2 linked regions of the Alloacidobacterium dinghuense genome follow. Each later gene encodes a partner of the first gene's protein in a complex. Links are inferred from orthologs where the notes say so. Each region holds a gene or a part of one and is shown in the gene's direction. Other genes may lie near its edges. The genes, in order: accB and accD.

Region 1 (3,109 bases):
GGCGGACTGAAAAGGTTGGTTAAGTTTGTGTCTTTCCACCCTTCGCTATGTCCGGGATGGGTCCGCCGTTATCGTGCGGTTGGTTAGGAAATGCAGATCCTTCGCGTTGCTCAGGATGACAGCCTTCACACCTGCTATAACTTTGTGAGTGAGGAATCATTTAGGGCGTATTCGGGCTCTGCGTAAGCAGATGCGGGAGCAGGGAATTGACGCGATGCTGGTGACGCATCTGCCGGATGTTCGCTATGTATGCGGTTTTACCGGATCGAATGCGGCGCTGGCTGTGACGGCGAAGCGCGCGGCGATGTTTACCGATGGGCGCTACACTTCTCAATCCAAAGAAGAGACGCTGGGCGCTCGCGTTGTGATTGCGAAGAAGTCGGCGCTGCGCGAGGCCTGCGCGTGGCTGGAAGAGCCTGGCGTTGCTGCTGCGTATTTTGATCCGGAACAGACTACGGTGGCTGCGCTGGAGATAATGCGCGATGCGCTGAGCAAAGGGAAGCGGCGTGGATTCTTTCAAGCTTTGAAAAAGCCCATTGTTTCGGAACTGCGCATGGTGAAGGATGCCGACGAGTTGCTGCTGATGGAGCGGGCTGCGCTGCTGGGGTGCAATCTGTTTACGGCGGTGCTGCCGCATATGCAGGCGGGCGTGACGGAATCGGAAATCGCGGCCGATCTTGAATTTTTTGCGCGCAGCATGGGCGCGGAGGGCATGTCGTTTGAGACGATCGTGGCTTCGGGAAAGCGGTCGGCGCTTCCGCATGGACGCGCGACAACAGCGAAGGTGCCGGGGCGCGGCTTCGTGACGCTCGACTTCGGTGTTATTCTCAATGGTTATTGTTCAGATATGACGCGCACTGTCCACATGGGCAAGCCGGGCAGGGAAGAACAGTCTGCGTACGAGGCAGTGCTGGAGGCGCAGGAGGCAGCGGTTGCTGCAGTAAAGCCAGGCGCAACTTGTGGAGAAGTAGATGAAGCCGCGCGGAGTGTGCTGCGCGGGGCAAAGCTGGACAAGTACTTTACCCATTCCACTGGGCATGGTGTCGGGATTGAGATTCACGAGTCGCCGCGGGTTGCGGCAGAGCAAAAGCAGGTGCTTGAGCCGGGCATGGTGATTACGATAGAGCCGGGCGTTTACATCGAAGGGAAATTTGGCATTCGCATTGAAGACATGGTTGCCGTGACAAAGAGCGGCGGAAAAATTCTGACGCCTGCGCCGAAGGCGATGATCCAGTTATGATGCTGTGAGCCACAGCGAGATATCGAGATGAATCCAGAAGAGATGAAAGAACTCAAAGAGTTAATTGAGTTCCTGAAAGAAAGTAAGATTGGCGAGTTTGACCTCGAGCGCGGCGACCTGAAGGTCCGCATCAAGTTTGCCCAGGAAGGCGCTTCGGCTGATCTGGCGAGTTTGAGTCGGCTGCTGGCGGCTGCACCTGCCGCGGTTCCTCCTCCGATTACGTTGCCTGCGGTGCAGGCGGCGGCTGCCGCACCAACTGCGGCTCCTGTTCCCGTGAGCGATGATGCTTCCCTGCACATTGTGAAGTCGCCGATTGTCGGGACATTTTATGAGGCGCCTGGTCCGGGAACGCCAGCGTTCGTGAAAGTTGGCGATCAGGTGGAGCAGGGGCAGGTGCTCTGCATCATCGAGGCGATGAAGTTGATGAATGAGATCGAGTCCGATGCGACGGGCGAGATCGTGAAGCGTTTTGTCCAGAATGGCCAGCCGGTGGAGTATGGCCAGCAGCTCTTTGCGGTGCGTCCGCACTAGGTTTCTATGTTTCGTAAGGTTTTGATCGCCAATCGTGGCGAAATTGCGCTGCGTGTGATTTGTGCCTGCAAGGAACTGGGCATTCGCACGGTGGCTGTATATTCCGAAGCTGACCGCAACTCGCTGCATGTGCGCTTTGCCGATGAGGCCATTTGCATCGGGCCGCCGCGCTCAGCGGAGAGTTATCTCAATGTTCCGGCCGTCATCAGCGCGGCCGAAATTGCCGATGTGGACGCGATTCATCCCGGCTATGGACTGCTGAGCGAGAACGCGAATTTCGCGGAAGTGTGCCGCGCTTCGAATATCAAGTTCATTGGGCCGCCACCGGAAGTGACGCGGTTGATGGGCGAGAAGGAGAAGGCGCGTCAGGCAATGAAGAAGGCCAAGGTGCCAATTCTTCCCGGTTCAGACGGCGTGATTCAGAACGAAGACGAAGCAATCGAATGGGCAAAGTCGGTTGGCTTTCCGGTGATTCTGAAAGCGACGGCTGGCGGCGGTGGACGCGGCATGCGCGTCGTACGTTCTGCTGATGAGCTGCCGGGGCTTTTCCAGGCGGCGAGCAGCGAGGCGGCGAATGCCTTCGGCAACGGCTCTCTCTATATGGAGAAGTTCATCGAGAGGCCACGGCACATCGAATTTCAGATTCTGGCCGATGAGCATGGCAATGTGATTTCGCTGGGCGAGCGCGAGTGTTCGATTCAGCGGCGGCATCAGAAGCTGATTGAAGAGGCTCCGTCGCTGCAGGTGACGCAAAAGATGCGCGACGACATTGGCAAGACGCTGAAGCGGTCGCTGGAAGGTGTCGGCTACCAGAACGCGGGCACGATTGAGTTTCTGATGGATGAGGATGGCAAGCTGTACTTCATCGAAATGAACACGCGCATTCAGGTTGAGCATCCGGTGACGGAGATGGTGACGGGGATCGATCTGGTCAAAGCGCAGCTGCGCATTGCTTCGGGCGAGAAGCTTTCGAGCATTCTGCCGGAGCCGACGACGATTCGCGGGCATGCGATTGAATGCCGCATCAACGCGGAGCATCCGGAGAAGTTCACGCCGTCAGCCGGAAAGATTACGGTTTTTAATATTCCGGGTGGCAATGGCATCCGTGTGGATACTGCGCAGTACGCGGAAGGTGTTGTGCCTCCGTATTATGATTCGCTGATTGCCAAGCTGATTGCGCATGGCAAGGATCGCAATGAGGCGATGGCGCGCATGCGGCGAGCGCTCGATATGTTCGTGGTCGAAGGGATTCACACGACGATTCCGCTGCATCGCGGAATTTTTCTCGACGATGAGTTCCGTGAGGGGCAGTTCGATACGAAGTTCATGGAACGGTAC
Region 2 (3,264 bases), 2.0 Mb from region 1 along the record:
ACCACCCATACGTAAGCACTTTGAGTGGACTGGCCGACAACAGTAGACTCGCTGGGTGACCGTTTCGATTGCAATGATTAAAAGGGGTCCCGGCGAATCTGACTTCACGTCGGCACTCAAGACATACGCCAAGCGAATCGGCAATTATGCTGCAGTCGAGATTCCGGTCTATGCCTCCGAGTCTGCTTTTCTTCAAACCCTTTCGCGTCACCGCTCCCGTACCGTGCCCTATCTGGTGCTGCTCGATAGCCGAGGCAAACAATTCGCATCGGAACAATTTGCCGAGTTGCTGGGCAAACAACGCGATCAAGGGCAGCAAAAAATTGTCTTCGCCATCGGTCCTGCCGACGGCTGGTCGGACGACGCCCGCAGGCAGGCAAACCTGCTGTTATCGCTTGGGACAATGACATTGCCGCACGAACTGGCTCGGGTAGTCCTCAGCGAGCAACTCTACCGGGCGTTTACAATCCTATCTGGGCATCCGTATCACACGGGCCACTGAGGGGTATGACCGAATCGCGCAAGGGGCTGATCCTGATCAACACGGGACCGGGCAAAGGTAAGACGACTGCGGCCATGGGAACGGCTTTGCGCGCTGTCGGCAACGGCCTGAAAGTGCTGATGCTGCAGTTTCTCAAGGGATCCTGGCATTACGGGGAACTCGACGCTGTCGATGCCTTCAACGGCAACTTTGTCATCAAGCAGATGGGCCGCGGATTTGTGAAGATCGGCGGAGCAGAGACTGATCCGGAAGACATCCGCATGGTGGAAGAAGCATGGGAAGAAGCACGAAAAGCCATTCTTTCCGGTGAGTGGGACATGGTGGTGCTTGATGAGATCAACTACGCCATCAGCTACGGCATGCTTGATCCCACCAAGGTTGCAGAAACGCTGCAGCACCGGCCCGAGATGGTGCATGTTGTGCTCACCGGGCGCAACGCGCATCCATCCTTGGTTGAGATCGCCGATACCGTTACGGAAATGCGCGAGGTAAAACACGCTTACCAGAAGGGCATTCTGGCACAGCGTGGCGTGGAGTACTAGTGAGCGACAGAAAGGGTAGGCATGTCCTGGTTTAAGCGGCAGGAAAACAAAATCGAGAGCGGCGGAGAGAAAACAGTTCGCACCGAGGGACTTTGGATCAAGTGTGAGAACTGCGATCAGGTCATCTTCAAAGCCGATCTTGAAGCCAACTCCTATGTCTGTCCCAAGTGCGGCCATCACTTCCGCATTGGTGCTCGGGCGCGCATCGAAATGCTGCTCGAACCGGGATTCGAAATCGTCGACACCGAACTGAAGTCGACCGATCCGCTGAATTTCAGCGATCTTAAGTCCTACAAATCGCGCCTGAAAAAAGCTCGGCATGATACGGGCCTCAACGACGCCATCATTAATGCATTGGGCCAGCTCGGCCCGCATTCCGTCGTTCTCTCGGTGATGGAGTACGCCTTCATCGGCGGCAGCATGGGAGCAGTCGTGGGCGAAACGATTGCTCGCGCAGTTGATCGTGCCTATGACATGCGCCGACCACTGGTCATTGTTGCCGCATCCGGCGGAGCGCGCATGATGGAAGGTATCGTCAGCCTGATGCAGTTGGCGAAGATTTCCGCAGCGCTTGCCCGTCTCGATGAAGCCAAGGTTCCCTACATCTCAGTTCTCACTGACCCGACCACTGGCGGGGTGACAGCCAGCTTTGCCATGCTGGGTGACCTGAACATCGCCGAGCCGGGGGCGCTCATCGGATTCGCGGGCCCGCGCGTCATTGAGCAGACAATCCGACAGAAGCTTCCTGAAGGCTTCCAGCGCTCAGAGTTCCTGCTGGAGCACGGCTTCCTCGACGCGGTTGTGAACCGCAAGGACATGAAGCCGTACCTGATCCGCGCCCTTGACTTCATGAAGCATTAGAGACATCCATGAAGTCCAGATTCGCAATTCTCGCCAGTCTCGGTAGTGCACTGCTGACAGGCTTGCCGGCCGGAGCACAAACCATTCCGTCGTTCAGCGGCCCTACCCTCGCGAATGACACTCTGCGCTTGCCACCGCCAGCGCCGGGATCCAGAACGATTCTGGTTCTTGGTTTCAGCAAGAAATCGGGCGATGCCTGTAAACCATGGTTCGAGGGCATAACCGCGCAGCTCAAAACGAAACCACAGATCGGCTATTACGAAATGCCGGTATTGGCCGGGGCACCTGGATTTGTCCGCGGCATGATCGTCCACAACATGCGCAGCACCCTGACTCCCGACCAGCAGAAGCACTTCGCGCCCATCATGGAAAACGCGCAGGCATGGAAAGATGCCGTCCACTTTTCCGCACCGGACGATGCCTACGTCGTCATCATTGATGAGCACGGTAACATCTTGTGGCACGATTCCGGCCCTTGGTCGCCAGACAAAGAACGCACACTGCAACAAGCCATTTCCAAGTTATGAAAATGCAGCGACTTGCAGTCCCTCCGCGAGTTCTTTGATCTTCACAAGGATGAAGTCGTCGCCCTTCAGGGTGTCCTCATAGCGCTTTTGTCCTTCGGCTACCTTGGAATAGTCCCCCTGAATGATCTCAAAGGTCGCGCCTCCCTCACTGCGCTTCCTGATCTCGTAGATCATAGTCAGGTAATTTTCCGGAATATCCGGAAAGGCAGAGTTATTCGGGTCGATCACCGTATATTCGAGCCGCCACGGCGCATCCACTGCTACCACCTGACCTTTCACATAGAGCTTGCCGTCCGCCGCGCCTTTCCACAGCAGGCGGGAACCCGGCTTCCAGTCCGTCTCTGCCACGCAGCCAAACATATATTGAGTGATGAACTCATTCTCCGTCAGCACCTTCCACAGCGCTTCCGCCTGGGCATGAACCTCGATCGATTTGCGAATGAATAGTTCTGGCATATCCAAATCTTCCTCGCCACACAATCTAAACTGGAAGCTGCGTCCTTGATTGGAAAAACGCGACAGGAGTCTGCAGCCATTAAACCTGCCGAATATCAGAACGAAGAGTCGTTTGATCCGGAGCTGGGCCAGCCGCGCGGAGTCCTACGGCGACCTCCGCCAGCGGCTGGCAAGTTCCGCCATGCCCGACTATGCGCAGCTCCAGAACTCGCGACATGGATCGATCACTATTGGATGGTGAGCTGGGACCTGCGTGGCCTCGAACCACGGCTGGTCGAAAGCCTGCCCCATCCCAACGTCCACATAGTCTTCGAAAAATCGGAGAGCAAAGCATGGGGCATATCGACTAGCAAGTTCTCACGCGTGCTCGATGGCA

The links.
Region 2: the proteins of accB (region 1) and accD are in contact, whole or in part, in a solved structure (PDB 8UXZ), measured with the Escherichia coli proteins. The link is inferred for Alloacidobacterium dinghuense from one-to-one orthologs.

What each region holds. Positions count from the first base shown.
Region 1 is NZ_CP060394.1:3,042,993-3,046,101, reverse strand. What follows is about bases 232-3,019. They hold accB (acetyl-CoA carboxylase biotin carboxyl carrier protein), read left to right. Parts: upstream 232-1,267; coding sequence 1,268-1,771; downstream 1,772-3,019. Other genes in these bases: accC (acetyl-CoA carboxylase biotin carboxylase subunit), read left to right, coding at 1,778-3,019; H7849_RS12495 (M24 family metallopeptidase), read left to right, coding at 232-1,240. Also shown: more of H7849_RS12495, read left to right, coding at 149-231; more of accC, read left to right, coding at 3,020-3,109. UniProt on the Escherichia coli protein: This protein is a component of the acetyl coenzyme A carboxylase complex; first, biotin carboxylase catalyzes the carboxylation of the carrier protein and then the transcarboxylase transfers the carboxyl group to form malonyl-CoA.
Region 2 is NZ_CP060394.1:5,036,897-5,040,160, forward strand. Bases 43-2,985 are described here. They hold accD (acetyl-CoA carboxylase, carboxyltransferase subunit beta), read left to right. Parts: upstream 43-1,065; coding sequence 1,066-1,905; downstream 1,906-2,985. Other genes in these bases: H7849_RS20980 (23S rRNA (pseudouridine(1915)-N(3))-methyltransferase RlmH), read left to right, coding at 74-502; cobO (cob(I)yrinic acid a,c-diamide adenosyltransferase), read left to right, coding at 508-1,044; H7849_RS20995 (hypothetical protein), read left to right, coding at 1,914-2,432; H7849_RS21000 (SRPBCC family protein), read right to left, coding at 2,427-2,888; H7849_RS21005 (helix-turn-helix domain-containing protein), read left to right, coding at 2,934-2,985. Outside these bases: more of H7849_RS21005, read left to right, coding at 2,986-3,264.